Regions from separate parts of the Gottfriedia sp. NPDC058432 genome, predicted to be linked through region 2. Evidence: a T-box and tRNA genes for the amino acid it is inferred to sense, from the RefSeq annotation. Region 2 holds a T-box; the other holds one or more tRNA genes.
What was found. A T-box is a leader RNA that pairs with one kind of tRNA and senses whether it is charged. The one in region 2 lies ahead of ACFWM3_RS01845 (valine--tRNA ligase), so its partner is inferred to be a tRNA-Val.
Positions count from the first base shown of each region.

Region 1: it has a tRNA-Val gene. The T-box ahead of ACFWM3_RS01845 (valine--tRNA ligase) is inferred to sense a tRNA for this amino acid. The anticodon was not compared.

Region 1 is NZ_JBHXLC010000006.1:129,127-140,925, forward strand. Features, by position in the region: gene ACFWM3_RS08440 (CotY/CotZ family spore coat protein) at 1-240, opposite strand, end outside; gene ACFWM3_RS08445 (DUF1360 domain-containing protein) at 534-884, shown strand; gene ACFWM3_RS08450 (cytochrome C oxidase subunit III) at 953-1,144, shown strand; gene ACFWM3_RS08455 (ATP-dependent helicase) at 1,214-3,508, opposite strand; gene ACFWM3_RS08460 (GNAT family N-acetyltransferase) at 3,719-4,150, opposite strand; gene ACFWM3_RS08465 (YjcG family protein) at 4,147-4,662, opposite strand; gene ACFWM3_RS08470 (alpha/beta hydrolase) at 4,776-5,504, opposite strand; gene ACFWM3_RS08475 (DMT family transporter) at 5,622-6,536, shown strand; gene ACFWM3_RS08480 (TrkH family potassium uptake protein) at 6,714-8,030, shown strand; gene ACFWM3_RS08485 (potassium channel family protein) at 8,045-8,701, shown strand; gene ACFWM3_RS08490 (DUF6944 family repetitive protein) at 8,801-10,021, shown strand; gene ACFWM3_RS08495 (hypothetical protein) at 10,303-10,497, shown strand; tRNA gene ACFWM3_RS08500 (tRNA-Val) at 10,631-10,703, shown strand; gene ACFWM3_RS08505 (helix-turn-helix domain-containing protein) at 11,028-11,799, opposite strand, start outside.
Region 2 is NZ_JBHXLC010000001.1:353,287-365,085, forward strand. Features, by position in the region: gene hemC (hydroxymethylbilane synthase) at 1-605, shown strand, start outside; gene ACFWM3_RS01815 (uroporphyrinogen-III synthase) at 598-1,362, shown strand; gene hemB (porphobilinogen synthase) at 1,394-2,380, shown strand; gene hemL (glutamate-1-semialdehyde 2,1-aminomutase) at 2,387-3,673, shown strand; gene spoVID (stage VI sporulation protein D) at 4,305-6,179, shown strand; gene ysxE (spore coat protein YsxE) at 6,266-7,297, shown strand; gene ACFWM3_RS01840 (sporulation protein) at 7,417-8,181, opposite strand; T-box leader at 8,409-8,644, shown strand; gene ACFWM3_RS01845 (valine--tRNA ligase) at 8,700-11,342, shown strand; gene ACFWM3_RS01850 (bifunctional folylpolyglutamate synthase/dihydrofolate synthase) at 11,448-11,799, shown strand, end outside.

The DNA.
Region 1 (11,799 bases), on a different contig from region 2:
AGCCATAACTGCCATCATATTATTATTAAATGCTGGTACTCTAAATAATTCACCGTTTGCTAAATACAATAGGAAAGGGCGAGTATTTGCAAGTGGTACATTTGGGTTAGCACCTAAGAATGGAACGTCACAACCTGTTGGGCAAGTGTGTGTTGCGCAATCTTGTAGATCGTTTATGAATTTTACAACGTCACATACACAGTGGTTTCTTTTTTTGTCGTGGTTGTCTTTGCAACTCATCTTTTTCACTCCTTATCACTTTTAGATGGATATTACATTAACTATGATATTAAGCAGGCGAAAAACGGTTACTGAAGATTATTGCTTTTTTAGATAAATGGGCTTAGGAGCAGAGTAGTACAGTTAAAGCTAGAAGGACAAAGCAGAGCTTAGATCTGTAAAAGGGGAATAGGGAGAGTAAAAAAGAGAAGGGGAGGAGAAGGGTTGGAAGGGATTAGAGGAGCATAAACGTAGGGTAAGGAAGTGAGATTATTTAGCCCTTGCATCCATATCCCATGTCCTTCGTACTTAACATGGATATAAGTTGGTTGTTGCTATTCATCTTAATTTTGGCAAGCTTTCGATTGACTCGTTTAGTTGTTCACGATAAAATAACAGCTTTTCTAAGAAGACCTTTTATTGATGAAATAACTCTTGAAGAAAATGGGATGCCAGTTACTTATACAAAGATTAAAGGAAGTGGAATTCAATACTTTTTTGGTGAGTTATTAAGTTGTACTTGGTGTAGTGGAATTTGGTGTACAGCGTTTTTACTATTAATATATGTGTTCTTCCCACATGTGGGAGAGTTCATCATCATTTTATTAGCTATTGCAGGGGCAGCAGGCGTAATAGAAACGATTGTTAATAGACTGAATTCGTAATTTTAGGTAGAACGATTGAAAATTCCTTTCATATACTATTATGAATAGACTTATATAGGAGGGAAGATATGTATAATCAAGGTCAAGGTCAAATGACTCCTTATCAATGGCAACAACAACAACAACAGTACCAAATGCAACAACAAATAATGCAACAACAAATGAATCAAGCGAACTATAACCCATATTACCAAGGCGCTCCGGCCGGCTATGTGAAAAAATCAGGTTGTGGCTGTGGCAGTAGAACAACTAGACGATAAATTATAAAAAGGTGAGCATATTTGCTCACCTTTATTTTTGTCCAATATTTAAAATTAGTTTGTTCAATCTCATTTTTTATTAATAAAACGTCGAATTAATCTTGAAGAATTAGCTTTTTTGCCTCTTCTTTTTTGAAGGATGGATAAGTATAATAGCTTTCTAGCTCTTGTACATGCCACATAAAGAAGGCGACGTTCTTCTTCTAGTTGATCTAAGTTACCATTTTTTAAAGATTCTAAAGCATAATCATGAGGGAATCCGCCGTCTACAACACCTAGAATATAAACATAATCATACTCTAATCCTTTTGAACGGTGAGCTGTTAAAAGCGAAATATTACCTTGTGATGACTGATTTTTTTTCTGCTTATATTCTTTAAATTTAGCAGAGATATGAAATGCGTGATCAATAAACTCTCTAATTGATTTGAAATTTTTGCTTACGACTTTTAAATCTCTTAAATCATCAGAAGGTCGTTCGATTTTATTAGACTCATTTCCACGTTTTTTAATATAGTCCATAAATGCTGGACTTTCTTCAATTCGCTCAATTGCATCTAAAGGAGATGCATGTCTTAAATAACGTAAAATCTTTATCAGGTTCTCAATTTTTTTAATTTGAAATGGTGCTGCACTTTTAATAGTAGTGAATGCTTCTAAGAAAGATAGATTTTGCATTACACTATTCATTTTTGCATCTTGAAATGCTTGTTGTTTTAGAAAAAAGACAGGTAATATTTCCTTCAATGCTGCTTGGTGATCCTCATCTCCTATTAATAGTAGGAAAGAGATCATTTTTCGAATAATCGGTCGATCATAAAATGAGTCACCATCTTGATCGATTGTAAACGGTAAGCTTGTTCCAATTAATCGTTCAAAAACAGCCCTTGATGCAGTATTAGTGCGATACAAAATTGCAAATTGTCCTGGATTTGCACCGTTATTAATTTTTTCTTTCATATCATTAATAATCATCGTTGCTTCTTCTTCTTCATCGTATGGAAAGAAGAAAGAAGGTACTTGATCGTAGTCATATTGAGCATGCATTGATTTGACAAAGCGGTTTTTATTAGGCTTAATAACTTCGTTTGCTAATGATACAATCCCGTGGGTGGAACGATAATTTTCACTTAAATGATAAATTGTAGATCCTTGGAAATGCTCTTTAAAGTCTAAGATAAACCTAGGGTCACTTCCTCTAAACGCATATATTGACTGATCATCATCACCAACAGCTGTAATGTTTTCTGTATGTTGAAATAGGATTTTTAGAATATTGAATTGGATTTTATTAATATCTTGAAACTCATCCACTAATAAACATTTAAATCGATTTTGATAATGTAAAAGTAATTCATTATTTTCATTTAACATTTCAAAGCAACCGAGTAACATATCGTCAAAATCAAATTGTCCGTTTTGCTTTTTTAATGATTCATAGCCTTCATAAAGAGAAGCGACTTGTTCTTCCCAAGCATCTTTTGATCTAATCTCATGTGGATAAACACAAGAGTTCTTCCATAAGCCGATTTGTTGAATAGCTTGGTCGTATGCAAATGATTTTTCATCAATTTCAAGTCGTCGACCAATTTGCTTTAACATGATCTCCTTTTGAAAATCCGATTTAATTAATCGACTTGAATCCCATTTTGCACGATCAAACCGTAAAAGCATTTTATAAAAAATACTATGAAAGGTACCAATTTCCATTTGTTGAATAGGGTAACCTAGACCTTTCATTCGTTCTTTCATTTCTGCAGATGCTTTTGACGTGAATGTTACGAGCATCATTTCATGCGGGAGTATACCGCTATTCATTAAGTGCATTGCTCGTGTTGTAATGACTCGTGTTTTACCACTTCCGGCTCCAGCAAGTACAAGTAATGGCGAACCGATATGTGTAACAGCATTCCATTGTTGTGAATCTAATGAAATTTGATTGATTACAAATTCATCCGTTTTTTGTTCATTTTTTTTATATGGTGGAATATTGTAAAAAGGTAGTCTGTTAATAAATTGATTTTCATCTATTTTTTCGATTGTAGCTGTATTTGAAATCGAACGCTTAGTAGGTAGTTTAATAATACGATCGTTAGTATTTTCGGTAGTAGAATTATTATGTTCAAATCTAGCAACAATTTCTTGCTCCAACTCTACGATATGATTTATACATGCTAGATTTTGCTCTTTGTTTATATGATAAAAATGAGGAATATCATAAATAGTTAATGTGAAGCTTAATTTTTGATGGCAATTAACACATTTAACTTCCCCGCGAATACTGGCTTGATATATTTCCTCATATCTTGATCGAGGGAATTCTGGTAAATAGATTGATTGATTTTGATAGTTTGCAATTTTCATTATTTTCCCCCTTAAAATTAAAGCAGACTCATCTATGTTACCAAAAAGATTTGTGTACGAAAAGTGAATTTTAATGGGAAAAAAGTATCTTTTCATCTGGATAGAACTAAATACATTAGTATGATCGTTATTTGTCACATAGCCTCGAGTATAGTTTTTTTTTTTCCATGAAAAAACTATGATTCAATTGAATCATAGTTTTAAGTGTGTTTAATTTAATTTTAGTTTCATTTCGGCATGTGGAATACCAGCTTCAAAAAATATTTCGGAAGAGATTGCATAACCTAATTTTTCATAAAAAGGAATGGCAGATTCTTGTGCGTGTAGGACTAATTGATTTAAGCCTTTTTCCTTTGCAGTTTTATGAATTAAGTACATAATTTCATTCCCAATTTTTTTTCCTCGATAGTTACTTAAAACGCAAATTCGCTGAACTTTTCCAGTCGATTCGATTAATCTAAGTCGACCTGCAGCAATCGGCTGTTCTCCATCGTATGAAACAAAATGTATACATTCTTCGTCAAGGCCATCAAACTCTAATTCTCTTGAAATTTGTTGTTCCTCTACAAAAACTTCTACTCGTACTTTAAGAGCGTCTTGTATACTTGAGTCTGTTGCTGCGACGATTGTGCGAATGCTCATTTTTTTGCTCCTAATTTAAATGTTTCATACACTTCCCAAGCACCGTTTTCTAATTGGTAAACTAATTTAAAGTTATCTACTACTTCATTGTAACTAAATTGAATCATACGTAACTGGCCTAGAATATCAGCAAATTCAGCATCTTGTAATTGCTGACCGATTGTAATATGCGGTATGAAAGCATAATCTTTTATTTCTGGGAAAGCGCCAGTGTGCATTTTTTCATGAAGCTCTTTTAATGCTTCAACAGGTGTAACTTTTAAATAGATGACATTATTAACTGGTGCAAAAGAACTTACTTTATTAATTTCCAATTCAAATGGTTCAATTTGACTCGCAATTTCATTTAATTGTGAAATAATATTTGGAAGTTGCTCTTCGTTTAATTCGAATCCACTTCTTAATGTTACATGAGGAGAGATTAACGTATAAGCTGGATCAAAACGTTTTCTATACTCATTAGCCTTTTCTTGAACGAAATTAGATGGGAAAATAACAACGCCACATTTCATAAAAATTACCTCCTGTTTGCAATACTTTATATTTTAATTTGAAAAAATTAACAAAATAAAAATAACTAATTTTAATTATACCAAATTTTTTGAAAATCGCTAAGTTTCACGAATTATTTTGCTAAACTAATTTTTAATACATCTTCAAGTTGCTTTTCCCAGTTTGTCCAAGTATGGTCCCCTTCATATTCTGAGTAATGTAATTCTACAGGGAAATTTGCTAAATATTCCTTTAACTGTAAACCACCTTTGACAAAATTAACCCATTGCTTACTTGGTGTGAAAACATTATCTTCTTGTTTTCCAACAGTTTGAACAATAGAAAGAATCGAATTTAATTTTGTATTCTTTAAAAATTCTATGACATCATCGTTCACAAATGGTGATTGCATAATGACTTGTCCAAATGTATTAGGATATGTAAATGCAGCTTGTAATGAAACAGTACCACCTAATGAATCGCCGATTAATGTTCTGCTATGGGCTAATCCAAGTAAAGGTAAATGATCATCTAAATATGGAAGTAATTCTTCAGCTAAAAAACGAATATAGTTTTTTTGACCAGGTTGAGAAGGGTGGTATAGTTTAAAGCGCTCATCTGGTGAAGAATATGGTATACCCACTATAATTGTAGGCTGAATTGAACCTTCTTTTGTTAATTTTTCAATTACTCGATGAACTTTTCCTAAATTAAAATAATCTTGTCCATCTTGGGCAATTAATAAGTGATGTTTTATTAACGGAGTGTGCATGCTTGAATAGTATATTGTAAATGTTATCTCTTTTTTAATATGCTCACTATATAATGTATGTTCTTCTCTAGTACCATTTGTTTGAATCATAAAATGTCTCCTCTTCTTTTCCCTAGGATGATATAATTAGATGTTACTTCATACAAAAAATTTAGAAAAGCAAAATGTATTAAACGCTTACAAAATAAGTCTAAAAAGAGGTGAAACATGAGTAAAAAACAACCTAATGCAATGATGTCTTTATTAATTTTGTCCATTGTTGCGATTTCAACTTCAGCTATATTAGCTAAATGGACGAATGCTTCTCCTTCTGTTTTAAGCATGTATCGCCTCTGGTTTACATGTATATGGATGCTACCATTTGTATTGAAACGAAAAATTGAATTAAAAGCTTTAAAAAAATCACATTATAAATCATTCGCTTTAGGTGGGTTAATGTTAGCTATCCATTTTATATTATGGTATGGTTCATTAGTTTTCACTTCAGTGGCAAGCTCAACTATCATATTAGCTCTTCAGCCATTAGTGGCAATGATTCTTGGATACTTTGTATTTAAAGAGCGAACGTCTATGCAATCTAAAATATGTATGATTATCGCTATTATTGGCGTATGTCTAATAGGATTCGGTGATATAGGCTTAAGTATGTCAGCGTTTAAAGGTGATATTCTTTCATTTTTAAGTGTAATTGCTGCAGTGCTCTATTTAATGGTTGGACAAACAACCGTAAAAAATACATCTCATTGGGTGTATAGTTTTTGGGTATTCGCATTTTCAGCAGCGTTTTTAACAATCTATAATATCGTAACGATGGATAATTTCTTTGATTACCAATCAAAAGATTGGATCATATTTATTGCATCTGCCATCATTCCTTCATTAGCACATATTATAAATAACTATTTATTAAATTACGTAAATGCTACGACAATATCAATGAGTATACTTGGGGAACCAGTTGGTGCATCGATTTTAGCAGTTTTCCTTCTTCACGAAATGTTATCATCATTTCAGCTAATTGGAGGCACAATTGTAATTGTGAGTGTATTCTTGTACCTATATCAACAGCAAAAAGAAGTTTCATCAATACAAGTCAAAACAGATAATTCTTCATCAGCTTAGAGAATCACGAAAAGTTATTAAATTAAATTTAAAAATTACTTCAAAAAACTTTCAAATCTATCTTTAGATTGAAAGTTTTTTTGTTTTTTAACTAAAAATAGGTAGAATAGATAATAGCGATTAGAAAAATATTCCATAAACTTTTATCTAGCAAATAAAAGGAGAAAAGAGCTACTTATGAAGAAAAAGAAGAAAAAGGCCAAGAATCCTCTCCATTACATCTTTATTTCTTATATAATCATTACATTTTTATTTTCATTCTTATACTATCTCCCATTTACGCGAATTTCGAATATAAGTTATATAGACAGTTTATTTGTTTCAACGAGTGCGATTAGTGTGACTGGACTAACAACAGTAAACTTAGTTGAGACATTTAATGTATGGGGGAAAATACTATTAATGATCCAAATGGAAATTGGTGCAATTGGAATTGTTGTATTTATTAGTTATGGTTTTATGCTACTCGGTATTCGGATGACAATTTCAAATTTACTAGTCATATCGAAGGATCAAAATCAAAGTAGCTTTAAGACAATTAAAAGATTAAGTTTATCAGTTTTATATACATCATTATTTTTTCAATTTATAGGTGGACTCTTTTTTTATAGTCAATTTAGAGGGAAGTATGATACTGCATTAGAAACTTTATTAGTTACTGCTTTTCATTCCGTTGCAAGCTTTACAAATACCGGTTTTGATTTATTTGGAAATAGTTTAATTTCATTTCAAAAAAATAATGTAGTTTTAATTGTAACAGCAGCGCTAATTTTTATAGGTGGATTAGGCTATCCGACTATTATGGAATATATCTATAAATACAATAAGAAAAAATCCTTATTTACAAGAATTAATATGCGCCTGCATTTTTCGTTTATGATTATTGGGACAATTGTTTTTTGGCTTTTAGAAAGACGACATGCGTTTAAACATTTAAATTTTTTTGATCAACTAACAAATTCATTTTTTTTATCAGTTACGAGTCGAAATGGTGGGTATGCACCGCTTGATATTGCAGAACTAACATTGCCCGCAATCTTAATACTTTTAGTGCTGATGTATATCGGTGGAGCTTCGTCGAGTGCAGCAGGTGGGATTCGTTTAACAACCGTTTCGGTATTAGCTGCAAAGATGTTTTCCGTTATTAAGTCACAGGAAGATACAATTATTTTTAGAACAAGCGTAAAGAAAGAAGTAGTTGACCGTGCATTTGTTATTGCGATGAGCTTTATCATTTTAATCACATCTGCAACAATTTTTATTTCGATTTTTGAACCATTTCAGTTAGATTTAATATTACTAGAAGTCATTTCGGCCATCACAAATACTGGATTATCATTAGGGATTACAACAAATATTCATAGCGTGTCAAAAATAGTCTTAATTTTATTAATGTTTATTGGAAGAATTGGGATTTTCACGTTAATTTATTTCGTACTTCGAGTAGATAATCAAAAATTAAAATATGTTGAAAAAGACTTAGCAGTTGGGTAAGGAGGAAATTATATATGCCAAAACAATATTTGGTAATAGGTGCTGGACGTTTTGGGAGAGGAATTGTAAAAGAATTTGATCGGTTAGGTCATGAAGTTGTTGTTTGTGATAAAGATAAAAAGACATTAGACCAATTAGAAGAGTACACAGAGTATGCAGTAATTGGCGATTTGCGTGAAGAGTCTATTCTAGAGGATTTAAATGTAAGTCAATTTGATGCAGTATTTGTAGCGATTGGAACGGATTCTTTAGCCTCTATCTTAATAACGAGAAGATTGAAAGAGAGAAAAGTAAAAAGAATAATTTGTAAAGCAAATAATCGTGAAGTTGGTGGGATTTTAGAAAGCATTGGAGCGGATTTAGTAATCTATCCAGAAGAGGAAGCTGGACATAAAGCAGCACGTATGGAAGCGATGAGTGGGATAATTGAATACATTGAAATTACAAAGAACGTTGCAGGAGTTGAAACGGTCATACCTGAAAAATTGGTTGGCAAAACATTAAGAGAAATGAGTTTTTCAATGAAATATGGTATTACGGTTGTCCTAATCATCCGTGACGGTGAACCAATGGTATCACAAATTGGAGACGTAGTTTTTCAAAGTGGTGATTTAATTTTTATTGTAGGGGAAAAATCAAAAATTGAATTGTTTAAGAAAAAAGTTGGGTAAATCAATTAGGGCTTAATTATATTTACCTATTTGGAACGTTTAAACGTCATGGTTGAATATACTAATCCTAAATGACTAATCAAGGATTGGTGTTCTTGTATGAGCCAAGTTATGGAAGTTATTGGATCCTGGATAAATGCGTTAGGAACGGTCAGTTCAGCAATTAGTAGTACACCTATGAGAGGGTTAAAAGGAGAAGACCGAAAAGGGTGGGAAGAACTAAGTTTTCATCTGGATTTTGGCGGTAATGCCTTTCAAGCAATCGGAAATATAATAGAAGCTTATTTAGGAGAACCTAGTGTATTAGAAGATGCAGGTGAAATTATCCAAGCTTCAGGTAATGTCACTGTATTATTTAGTTTATTAGCTGCAGAAGCAGAGGAAGAAAAAGAAGAAGAAGAAAAAAACCCAGATCGAGCGATAAAATTAAATATAACAGGGAATGCTCAACAAGCTTTCGGTGGATTAATCGCAGCTTTAGACGAAGTAAGTTCAGAAGATTTTGATGTATCTGGTTTTATGGGGAATTTTTTACAAGCGATTGGAAACACATTACAATCATTAGCTGGTTTCGTAGAGCTAGAAATTGAGGATTTAAAAGACTATTTAGAAGAAACCGGGCAAGTAGAACAACCTAGCGATTTATCAGATGTAGTCATATTTGACGTACTGCAAGAATACCATGGCAGTGCGCCAGTGTCTGAGGCTAGTGAACTATCGGATGGAATTATTTTTGATGAAGTACAAGAATATACGGGAAGATTGCCAGAAGATGAAACTGTTGAACTTACAAATGAAATTGAAATTGAAGATCATAATGAAAAAGTACCAGAACTATTAAGCGAATCTTCTAATGAAGAAATATTGAATGAAATAGAATATCTTTTTGGTAGATTACCAGACTACGAACCAATTGATGAACAATATGAAACGATGCCAACTCAACAGAGTGAATCAATTTCTAGTGAACAAGACGTGCCTAGTGATCTATCAGACGGCGTCATTTTTGATGTACTCCAACAATATGATTCAGAAACTGAAACAAACCCATTAGTGAAGGAATACGAAGAACTAGCATTACTATTAAAATATAGTGGAAGTTGGATTCAAGCTGGTGGTTCAATCATATCCGTATACGCTGAACAAAAAGAGTTATTAAAGCGGAATTCTGATCAAGATGACAAAGAGGAGAAGACATTAGAAAAGAAGAAAAATTCTAAAGGAAAAAATAGACAGAAAAAATCAACGGAGAATAATATAGAACAAAATCAGAAGAAAAGCATGACCTCGGAATATACAGAGATAAAGAAAAAGAGCTAACAAAAATAAGCTATAGTGTGGATGTTAGTTCTAGATACATAGATCATAGAATAAAGCCATTCCGCAAATTTACTTAAAATATTCTTGTAGAAATAGTAAGAATTTAAGATATAAATTAGTAGTGGTTGCAGGAAACAAAACACTCAATCGAAAATGATTTCAGAATTTTTGATTACATAATAGGCAAACAGGAAAATATTAATAGTAAAGAGGGTATACCTTCACCATGTTTAGTTAAGGAATATGGGAATATTAATTTTTAACTATTGGAGAGATCGCCTATGAAAAGTAGAATGATAAAAATCGTTAAAAACTATAAAGTTCAGACATTTGTATTTGGTGTGGGTGTTTTGCTATTGTTCTTAACAATTGTGATTGGTAGTATTCTATTAAGCAATATACCGAAAGACAAAGATTTGAGATGGAAAGATTTAATGCATACAATTGGTGAAATCGAAGCAAGGTCGAATAAATAAGTATTTTTCAAAATGGAAAACTACAAACTAGTGGACTTATTTTCTAAATTTTTTGTTAAATATTGGTTGAAGAGTTTTAGACAAAACAGTATAATAGACTTAATTAGTGAGAATGATTTCTAACATATATTACGATTCCATAGCTCAGCTGGGAGAGCACTACCTTGACAGGGTAGGGGTCGCTGGTTCAAGTCCAGTTGGGATCATTGAAATGAGAAAGCTCAAACCTAAGTGTATCAAGGGTTTGGGCTTTTTTTTTGTTTTTCGGTTATTTTCATTTTTTGTGTTGAATTTTGTTTATTGCACAAATACTGCACAGATATTTCACGAGCATCTTAATTTAAACCAAATTTTTGATCAAATCGATCAGCTGTATTCTTCTGCATTTCTTCATTTGATTTTGAGTAAATACCGAGCATAGTTTCAACTCTTGAATGACTTAAACGCTCACATAATATTTTTGGATTCTCATCTCATCCATTTGCAGTAAAATTTCCGCATTAGTGTGGCGTGATAGGTTGGGAGTTAATCTAGGTAGGTGACTTTATTTTCCCTTTATTACTTTTAACTTTCGTTTTATTTTTATTAGCATTTTTATCATTTCTGTATTTTGAAGGAGATATATTCATCTCTCGTTTAAATGATTGTGCAAAGAACGATTGGGAGGAAAAGCCCGTAATGGTTGAAATACTGGAAATCGGATAATTGGTGGTTTCCAATAATATTTTGCTTTCTCTAATACGAGTTTGAATTAAGTATTCAATAGGTGAGACACCGAGATATTTCCTAAAGGAATGGGCTAGATAATATTTATTGATATGACTTACATTTGCTAAGGTATCCAAACTGATATCTTCGCGAAAATGCTGCTTAATATAATTTTTAATAAATTCAATATCTTTACTGATTTTTTTAGTAGAGGTTTGCTCTACGTTGAAAGTTTTTTTTCTCATCATTTTAAGTAACAAAATTTCTAAAATGTTTTGCATGATCAACTCAGAATCTTCCTGATGGTTTTTTGCTTCCTTGATCAATTGCTCAAGGTAAAAAAGATATGTTTTTTGTTCCTCTTTACAATTGTAAAGAGTGACCTGCCCTGGATATTCTGTAGATGAAAAGGAAAGACCTTGGATACCAAGTACAATGTATTCGAGAGGGTGATCGATATCAGATTTTTCCGTGTGATCGACATTCGGATTGATGATAATGAAATCATGTTCTTTGACAGGGATTTCTTCTTTGTAAAAGATAAAAGTTCCTTTGCCCTCGGTAATATACATTAGCTCTGTAAAGTGATGGGCA
Region 2 (11,799 bases):
GTGGAAAAGGTTTAATGGAACTTGAAGAAGGAGCAATTGTCGGTACAAGTAGTTTAAGAAGAAGTGCTCAAATTAAAGCAGTTCGTCCAGATCTACAAATCAAATGGATTCGTGGAAATATCGATACACGTATTCAAAAGCTAAAGGATAATGAATATGATGCGATTATTCTTGCAGCAGCTGGTTTAACTAGAATGGGTTGGGCTGAAGAAAGTATAACTGAATACATTGATGAAACAATCTGTGTACCAGCAGTAGGCCAAGGTTCACTTGCAATCGAATGTCGTGAAAATGATACAGAAATCCGTGAATTACTAAATAGACTGAATGATGAATTAACATATACAACAGTAGAAGCTGAACGTGTATTTCTTCATAAAATGGAAGGTGGTTGCCAAGTTCCTATTGCTGGATTTGCAACGATCGATGAAAAAGATGAAATCTCGCTAACAGCATTAGTAGCTAAACCAGATGGAACAATTATCTTAAAAGAAACTGTTAAAGGTACTGATCCTACTGAAATTGGTGAAAAAGCTGCAAATCTATTAATTGAACGTGGAGCAAAGGATATTATTGATTCTGTAAAAGAGGCAGCGGATGAATAATTCCTTAAATGGAATGAAAATATTAGTGACAAGGGCAGAGCACCAAGCTGATGAATTCAATCAATTAATTCATCAGTTTGGTGGTTGTCCTATTAATCTTCCACTTCAAAAAATAGTTAAAAGTGATATTTCAATGAATGAATTGGAAAAATTAGTACTTGATACAGAATGGATTTTATTCACAAGTGTTAATTCAGTAAATTACTTTGTACAAAACGTTACAAAGGATCTTAAACAAAAAATTCTTCAAAAAAAAATTGGTGCTGTCGGGGAAAAAACAAAGAATCGATTAATTGAAGAAGGATTTGAAGTAGCTTTCCTTCCAAGTCAATTTACTGGTAAAACATTTGCTTCTGAGTTAAGTTACATAGTAGAAAAAGGAACAAAATTTTTATTTTTACGTGGCTCTTTAGCGAGTGATAACGTACCAAAAATACTAGGAGAAAATGGTCATGTAGTTAATTTATTAACCGTTTATGAAACCATTGCAAATCTAGGGATTAAAAATGAACTGTTAAATTTATTAATAAATAAAAAACTTGATGTGATTACATTTTTGAATCCATTTAGTGTAGAACAGTTTTGTTTTTTGATTGGAAATGCATTTAGTATGGAAGATTTAAAGAACATTCAAATTGCTTGTATCGGCGAAGTAACCGCGCAAAAAGCTAGAGAAAAAGGTTTGAATAATATTATTGTTCCTAGTAAATTTACAACAGAGGCTTTAATTAAAAAAATAGTAGATGATATTGATTAATCAGTTCGTCTTTAAAAAGAAGGAGAAAAAAATGACTTATTCTATTCCGTTTGATCGTCACCGTCGTTTAAGAAGCACACAAGCATTACGCTCTATGGTTAGAGAGACACATTTACATAAAGAAGATTTTATTTATCCTCTTTTTGTTGTCGAAGGACAAGGGGTTAAAAATCCTATTAGTTCAATGCCAGGTGTATTTCAATTTTCGTTAGATGAATTAAAAAAAGAAATGGATGAAATTGTATCATTAGGTATAAAATCTGTCATATTCTTTGGTATTCCTGATGTTAAAGACGCAGTAGGTTCAGAAGCTTATTGTGCAACTGGAATTGTTCAACGTGCGATTTCACAAACAAAAGAACAATATCCTGAAATGATTGTTATTGCAGATACATGTTTATGTGAGTATACAGATCATGGACATTGTGGAGTTTTAGAAGATGGGTATGTTAATAATGATGAATCGTTAATACTATTAGCAAAAACAGCTGTAAGCCAAGCACAAGCTGGCGCAGATATTATTGCTCCTTCAAATATGATGGATGGATTCGTAGCAACAATTCGTCATGCATTAGATGAAGCTGGATTTGATAATATTCCAATTATGTCATATGCGGTAAAATATGCTTCAGCATTTTATGGACCATTCCGTGAGGCAGCTCAAAGTGCTCCAGGACAAGGTGATCGTAAAGCATATCAAATGGACCCTGCCAATCGTTTAGAAGCATTCCGTGAAGCAGAATCAGATACAGTTGAAGGTGCAGATTTCTTAATCATTAAACCAGCTCTTTCATATTTAGATATTATTCGTGATATCAGAAATAACTATCACCAACCAATCGTTGCTTATAATGTTAGTGGAGAATATGCAATGGTAAAAGCTGCTACTATAAATGGTTGGATTGAAGAAGAAAAGGTTGTAATGGAAAAATTAATTAGTATGAAACGTGCTGGTGCAGATATGATTATGACTTATCATGCTAAAGATGCTTGCAGATGGTTATCAGAAGGGAAGTAATAATAAATGAGATCATATAACAAGTCAATTGAAGCGTTTGAAGAGGCTAAACAAGTACTTCCTGGTGGAGTAAATAGTCCTGTACGTGCATTTAAAAGTGTTAATATGTCACCAATTTTTATGAGCCATGGAAAAGGTTCTAAAATATATGATATTGACGGAAATGAGTATATTGATTATGTACTATCATGGGGACCACTAATTTTAGGTCACTCAAATGAGCGTGTAGTTGAAGGCTTAAAGCGAACAGCAGAAACTGGAACTAGCTTTGGGGCACCAACATTAAAAGAAACAGAATTAGCTAAGCTTGTGATCGAGAGAGTACCTTCGATAGAAGTTGTTCGAATGGTAAACTCAGGAACAGAAGCGACAATGAGTGCTTTACGTCTTGCTCGCGGATTTACTGGTCGAAATAAAATTTTAAAATTTGAAGGCTGCTACCACGGACATGGTGACTCTTTATTAATTAAAGCTGGTTCTGGTGTTGCTACACTTGGATTACCAGATAGCCCTGGTGTACCTGAAGGTGTTGCATCTAATACAATCACTGTTCCTTATAATGATTTAGAAAGTATAAGATATGCTTTTGAACAATATGGAGATGACCTAGCAGCGGTTATTGTTGAGCCGGTTGCAGGTAATATGGGTGTTGTTCCACCAGTTGAAGGTTTCTTACAAGGCTTAAGAGAAATTACGACTCAATATGGTACATTATTGATATTTGATGAAGTTATGACTGGCTTCCGTGTAGGTTATAATTGTGCTCAAGGTCATTTTGGTGTAACACCTGATATCACTTGCTTAGGAAAAGTAATCGGTGGAGGATTACCAGTAGGTGCATATGGTGGTAAAGCTGAAATTATGAATCAAATTGCTCCAAGTGGCCCGATTTATCAAGCTGGAACTCTTTCAGGAAATCCTTTAGCGATGACGGCTGGTTTCGAAACATTAAGTCAGCTATCTAAAGAAGATTATGTAGAATTTAACCGTAAAGCTGATCTACTAGAAGCAGGTTATAAAGCTGCAGCTGAAAAATACAATATTCCACATTGTATTAATCGTGCAGGTTCAATGGTTGGATTCTTCTTCACAAACGAAAAAGTTGAAAATTACGAAACAGCAAAAACTTCTAATTTAGAAATGTTTGCTAAATACTATCAACTAATGGCTGAACAAGGTGTCTTCTTACCACCATCACAATTTGAAGGTCTATTCCTATCAACTTCACATACAGACGAAGATATTCAAAGAACGATTGCAGCTGCTGAATACGCATTTTCGCAATTAGTTTAATTTAAAGTGGTGTCCTCTTTTAGAGGCACCATTTTTTGTTATAGCAAAATAGAGTTAGTAAAGTTTTAGTAGAATGATTGTAGAGAAAAATAGAGAAGTTCAAGCCGCCAATAGATGTAGAGAATCGCAAATAAGATGACGATCTGTGCAAAAATAGATAAGGAGAAGTTGCAAATAAGATGACAACCTATGCAAAAAATTGAAGTGAATCTACAAAGAAAAGTAAACTGCAAATAAAATCCTCAAATCGCAAATAAAATCAGAGCATCACTAATATGATTAGCAAAACTGCAATAAAATCTCGAAGAAAAATCTATAAATATAATCCATTATAGTAATTGCGAATAAAAAGCATCCTATGGTTACCCGTATTAGTATTTAGTAATTAATTTTAATGACTTATATTGCCCATTTTTCTCTTTAGTTTTTCTGATACTATTCGTCCAGTGCTTCCCAAATCTTACTTTTGATTTTTCTTTTTCCCATTCCTTTATTACTGTTTTTCTTTAATCCTTCGATTATTAAACCTTTCTTAATATAAAATAACAATCTTTTCTTCATAAATTTTTCGTTTCTTTCATAAAAATGTAATGTCATAGACCAAATTGGACGATGAGAGGAGGACATTAAGGTGTCTTCAGAAAATCAAACAAACATTCGCTTTTCATTGAAAGAAACTGTCTGGTTCCAAAAAGGACAGGAAGTTAAAGAGGTAAGGTCACTCTCGTTAAATCCAGACATTACTATACAGCAATTTGAAGAATATGTTCAGGTGAAGGGTGTCTTAACCTTAGAAGGTAATTACACACCTGATTTGGCGAATCAAGGTGATTATTATTCATTAAGAGAACTAGCACCTTCAAGAATGATTGAAAATGTAATCGCTCTTGAAGATGGAAGTTGTGAATTGAGTCATCAGTTCCCTGTAGATATTTCAATACCATTAACTAGAATTACTGATCTTGAAAATCTATGTGTTTCTGTAGAGACATTTGATTATCAATTAGCTGAAAAAGGAAGTATTCAAATTGCTGCTGATTTATGTATTTCTGGTCTACACGACCATAATAGGGCAGTAGAAACTTATCAAGAACAAAGAGGCTATGAGCAATATAATAACTACTCATACGAAAATGAATATCGCTCAAGTAATGAGGGAAATGAAGGATATGAGTATCAGCCAGAAAGAGAACAAGAAGAACAATTCCAGTTCTTTCATCAACCAACTTCGGAACAGGAAGCAAGTGAACAAAATAATCTTTACGGCAGTGATTGGATTCAATCCCTTGAAGAGAATGATGACCAAGAAGAACAAGACTCATATCCTGGGCAACCTACTTACTTAGAGGTTTTTCAGCCTGAAGAAGTAGTTGAAGATCGAGTCGAAGAAGTTGAAAATGAAGTGGAACATTATTATGAGTTAGTAGAAAGCAATGAACAAAGTTTTGAAGAGGAACAACAAGTAGAAGAACAATTTGATGTTGAAATTATGGCTCAGTCAGAACAGTTAGAAGAACAATCAGAAGCCCAAGAGGAAGAAGAATATGAAGACGTATTTAGAGGCTTTAATATATCAGCCGAAGCAATGGAGCCACAAGTGTTTGAACCACAAGCAATGGAACCACAAGCAATGGAACCACAAGCAATGGAACCACAAGCAATGGAGCCGCAAGTAATGGAACCACAAGCAGTGGAACCGCAAGTAATGGAGCCACAAGCAGTGGAAACAACCCCGAGCTTCTTAATGAATAATAATGATGCAGAAGCTAGTCAAAGTGTAAATGATGCACAGGAATCTAACAGTGTAAATAATACGTATAATGAGCGACCTAGTTTCTTGAATAATGATTTTAATGTACACGGCTATTTAAACAATTCATTAAATAGTAGACCTAGCTTCTTAGATAATGATTTTAGCACTTTACAAAATGCTAGTAATGAAAGTAATGCTCAAAAAGAAATAGAAAAATATGAAGAACTATATAATCGTACTTTAGAGCAAAACTATCAACCATATGTTAACCAACAATTTCAGCAAGCACCATTTGCATATAATCAAAATCAGCAACAATACTATCAAAATCCATTCCCTCAAGTAAATCAAGAAAATTCTTTCGTGAGTCCAAATGATGATGTTCGTCAAACACCACCTTATTATGCGGATTATTATCAAGCTCAAGTAGAGCAACAAGAAGCACCACCTGAATTACCAAAAGTAGAAATAAAAGCTGAATCAGTTGTAAACAAGGAAGTAAAAGAAGAAGTAAGCGAAGCAAGAAGTGTTAAAAGTGACAATCTACTTTCAAGTTTGTTTACAGGCGAAGGAAGAGAAGATTCTTATACAAAATTAAAATTATATTTAGCTCAAAATGGAGATACAATTGAATCCGTAGCTAAAAAATATAACTTACAAACTCAGCAGTTAAATCGTGTTAATAACTTGAATGATGAATTTTTATCAGAAGGGCAAATCATTTATATTCCCGTAACTGCAATAAAACAATAACAATATGGTGAGAGCTTTGTATTAGTTAAGACACTTGTCTACTAATACAAGGCTTTTACGCATTTAGAAAGTGAGAGTGACGCATCTTGTATAGAAAACCTAAAGATGAAATAAGCGTCATTTTAGCACAGTATCATATTGTCCCAAATTATTTTGAAACTGTTGGTAAAGTAGTTAAAATCTATACGAATCAAGGTGTATTCGCACTAAAAGAGGCAAATGTGAATCGAGTTTATAGAAATAATTTGATTGATAATGTTCGTTCTTTACAAGATAAAGGCTTTCGAAATGTTGTGCCAATTTATCATACCCAGAGCGGGGATTATATTGTTGAATTTAATACGAAGCATTACTATTTAATGCCGTGGATTGAGAGTGTTGATGAAAAGTCAGATGAGAATTTACATTTTCAACGAATGTTTACTTCACTAGGTAAAATGCACAACAGTACACAAAAAGAGAAAAAGGTAGATAAAGATCAATTACAAATCCATTATGATACGTTAACAAAAAGATGGAGTAAAGATAAAGATGTATTGGAAAATTTCATTGAAGCTGCTGAAGATAATTGGTATATGTCACCTTATGAACTAAGCTATTGCACGTATTTTCATAAAATATTAAGTGCACATCAATTTGCTAAGGGTCAGTTAGATGAATGGTTTAAAAAAATGAAGGAAACTGAAAATACAAGAGTTGTCATGAACCATGGAAATTTATCTATTTCGCACTTTCTTGTAAATAAAAGAGGTGAAGGTGTCTTTATTAATCTAGAAAATGCACAAGAAACTACACCAATTCAAGACTTAACTAACTATTATAAGAATTCTTTTAAAACCTATCCTATTCAGCAATCTGATCGTAATAATTGGCTTAATATGTATGAAAAGAATTTTTCATTAAGAGAAGAGGAAAGAATGTTATTTTTAAGCTATATGGCATATCCAACTCAGTTTGCTTCCAAAATTTCTAAATATTTAAAGCGATCCGAGGTTAATAATGAAAAAGACAATGTAAGAGATTTATTAAATGCATACTGGCATATGATTAATATTGAATATTTTGTCTCTAAAATTCAAGAGGATATTGAAGCAGCGAAATCTATAGATGATTTATGAATTCAGACTGCTTAATTAAGAGAAAATAAAACATCTATCCAAAAAATGTATCACCGCATTAATGGTAGCAACAACTAATGGTGTTGGAGAATACATGGATAGATGTTTTTTTATATTTATTATTTTACATGACGTTTAATAGCATTAACTACACTCTTACGTACAAAATCCTTGTCCGTAATATGATCCTTTGAAAAAGAGATTCGAACATTATTTTCATCAGTACCAAATAACTTAGAAAACTTACTTGTTGTTTCTTTTTGTTTTTGATTAAGTTGAAGAATTAAGTCGACTGTTTTGTCAAAGCTTAAATAATTAACCTCAACCTCTTCTAATTTTCCACGGAATTCGCCATTCATTGGATAAAATTCAAATTCTTGAATAATTTTTCCATATTTCTTTTTGTTTTCACTATCTCTTAATACAAATCCTTCTTCTTGAAGTGCTTGGATTACCGTTTTTAAGCCAACTGAAGGAACTACTTGAACGCCATCAGCATCATATTGGTCAACAGCTTTTTCTATTTCTAAATGAGTTTTAATCCAAATATGGGATTTGTGAAGTGATACCGGTGTATTTTCAGATAAGGTGAAAAAGAAAGGAATAACAACTTCTTCATTTGCATTTATTATACGATCAACTGATACGATAAATTTTTGTAAAGTACCATTCTTATTAATAATCTTATCATTTGATTCAACTTGATATTCAGTCATTACATGTAAAAAGACGGAATCTAGTTCTTGCTTAACTCGTCCACCTTTTATATATAATTCACCTTTTACTCGTTCACCAGCTTGATATTCTTTTTTTTCAAGCTTTGTATCGATTCTCGTTCCACCGATTCCGAGAACACGAGCTAATGTATTTTTAAATAAACCCATGAATATCCCCCTAAAAATTATATCTACATACTTTATAATTATCGCATAATTAAATAAGTACTAGTATACCAGAATGTTAAATAATCATTACAATTATTTTTCGTATTTTTTTTATATGTTAAAAAATATGGTACTATATTGACACTTATTGAATAATCTACAAAGAAATAAGAAATACTGTTGACTAAGCTTAAGTAAATTTTGTAGACTATTACATATATTCATAATGAAATGCATTGATAGGGAAGAGTACAACGAACTAGTTCTTCAGAGAGGAAACCATTTGGTGAGAGGTTTCTAGAAAATAGAGTTGGAATGTCGCCCTTGAGCAGTGGCTTCGAAAGCTTTTTGTGATTAGAAGTTACCGGATGATCCGTTATCTTTTTTAAGTGTGTCAGCTAAACACAAGTTTTTTCTGACAAAAAAAGGTGGTACCGCGAATTCAACTCCATTCGTCCTTTTCAAGGATGAGTGGAGTTTTTTTATTTTTCAATAATTATTAGAGGAGATGAATCCGAATGGAAACTACAAAAAAATCATTACCAACAAAATATGATCCAAATTTAGTTGAAAAAGATCGTTACCAATTTTGGTTAGATGGGAAATTCTTTGAAGCACAAGTGGAATCAGAAAAGCCAAAATATACAATCGTAATTCCTCCACCAAACGTAACTGGAAAATTACACTTAGGTCATGCATGGGATACAACATTACAAGATATTTTAACTCGTACTAAACGAATGCAAGGTTATGATGTACTTTATTTACCTGGTATGGACCACGCTGGTATTGCTACACAAGCAAAAGTTGAAGCAAAATTACGTGAAGAAGGCTTATCAAGATATGATTTAGGACGTGAAAAATTCCTAGAAAAAGCTTGGGAGTGGAAAGAAGAATATGCTTCTCATATTCGTTCTCAATGGGAAAAAATCGGTTTAGGTTTAGATTACTCTCGTGAACGCTTCACATTAGATGAAGGTCTATCAGATGCAGTAAAAGAAGTATTCGTTAAGCTATACAAAAAAGGATTAATCTATCGTGGTGAATATATCATCAACTGGGATCCAGCAACAAAAACAGCTTTATCAGATATCGAAGTTATTTATAAGGATGTTCAAGGTGCATTCTACCATATGCAATACCCATTAACAGACGGAACTGGAAACATTCAAATTGCAACTACTCGTCCTGAAACAATGCTTGGAGATACTGCAATTGCGGTTCATCCAAAGGACGAAAGATATAAATCAATGGTTGGTAAAACAGTTACACTTCCTATCGTTAATCGTGAAATTCCAATTATTGCTGACGATTATGTTGATATGGAATTTGGTACTGGAGTTGTAAAAATTACTCCTGCTCATGACCCTAATGACTTTGAAGTTGGAAACCGTCATGACTTACCTCGCATTCTTGTAATGAATGAAGATGGGACGATGAATGAAAAAGCAGGAAAATACAATGGTATGGATCGCTTTGAATGCCGTAAACAAATCGTTAAAGATTTACAAGAGATGGGTGTTCTTGTTGAAATCGAAGAACATATGCATTCTGTAGGTCATAGTGAACGTAGCGGAGCGGTTGTTGAGCCTTATTTATCAACTCAATGGTTTGTTAAAATGCAACCACTAGCTGATGCTGCAGTAGCATTACAAAATTCTGATGATAGCGTAAAATTTGTACCAGATCGATTTGAAAAAACGTATCTACGTTGGATGGAAAATATTCGTGACTGGTGTATTTCACGTCAATTATGGTGGGGACATCGTATTCCGGCTTGGTACCATAAAGAAACTGGTGAGATTTATGTAAATCAAGAGCCACCAGCTGATATTGAAAATTGGAATCAAGATAACGACGTTTTAGATACTTGGTTCAGTTCAGCATTATGGCCATTCTCAACTTTAGGTTGGCCAAATGAAGAAAGTAAGGATTTCCAAGCCTATTTCCCAACTAATGTATTAGTAACTGGATATGATATTATTTTCTTCTGGGTATCAAGAATGATTTTCCAAGGAATTGAATTTACAGGTAAACGTCCATTTAACGATGTTTTAATTCATGGCTTAGTACGTGACGAGCAAGGACGTAAAATGAGTAAATCACTTGGTAACGGTGTTGACCCAATGGATGTTATTGAGAAATATGGAGCAGATTCATTACGTTACTTCTTAACAACAGGAAGTTCACCAGGCCAAGATTTACGTTTCAGTATTGAGAAAGTTGAAGCGACTTGGAACTTTGTAAACAAAATTTGGAATGCTTCTCGTTTTGCTTTAATGAATATGGAAGGTTTCACATATGAAAATATTGATTTAACGAAAGAAAAATCTGTTGCTGATGAATGGATTTTAACTCGCTTAAATGAAACAATTGAAAGTGTAACAGCTTTAATCGATCGTTATGAATTTGGTGAAGTAGGTCGTGTACTTTATAACTTCATTTGGGACGATGTTTGTGACTGGTATATCGAAATGGCAAAGATTCCTTTATACGGTGACAATGAAGATGCAAAAAATATGACTCGTTCAGTTCTAGCACACGTATTAGAAAGTACAATGAAGCTTTTACATCCATTTATGCCTTTCGTTACTGAAGAAATTTGGCAATCTCTACCTCACCAAGGTGAATCTATTACAGTTTCTGCTTGGCCAACAGTTAGAGAGGAATTAACAAATAAAGAAGCTTCTGAAACGATGAAAATATTAGTTGAGTTAATTCGTTCAGTTCGTAATATTCGTGCAGAAGTAAACACGCCAATGAGCAAAAAAGTTCAACTAATGATCTCTGCAAAGGATGAAACGATTGCAGCAGCATTAGAAGAAAACCGTTCTTATATTGAGCGCTTCTGTAATCCAGAAGAATTAACAATTTCTACTAACTTAACTGCACCAGAAAAATCGATGTCAGCAGTAATTAGTGGGGCAGAACTTTATCTTCCTCTAGAAGGATTAATTAATCTTGAAGAAGAGAAAAAACGTTTAGAGAAAGAATTAGAAAAATGGACTAGTGAAGTTGAACGAGTTCAAAAGAAATTAAGTAACCAAGGATTTGTAGCGAAAGCTCCTGAAGCAGTTATTGAAGAAGAGCGTCGTAAAGAAAAAGATTATCTTGAAAAACAAGAATCTGTAAGAGCTCGAATTGCAGAACTAAGTAAATAAGTAGTTTAAGCAGTTGATTTAATTGACTGTAATAAAAGTTAGTAAGATAAAAACGGCGAATTGAGTTAATGATTCGTCGTTTTTTACTATAAAGGTAGGGTTATGATGGTTAATACATATGAGGAAGCTCTGAAATGGATGTATAACAGAACAAAATTTGGCATTGTACCTGGATTACAAAGAATGGAAGAAATGCTTGCTAGATTAGGAAATCCCCAGTTAAGTGTTAAAACAATTCATGTCGCAGGTACGAATGGGAAAGGCTCAACAATTACGTTTCTTCAAAGTATTTTATTAGATGCAGGGTATACTGTAGGAACTTTTACATCACCATATATATTAGATTATCGTGAACAAATCATGTTTTGCGGTGAAATGATTAGTGAACAAGAATTTATTCAACTAGTAAACTGTATGATTCCAGTTGTTGAAGAAGTTGAACAGTTACCTTGTGGTG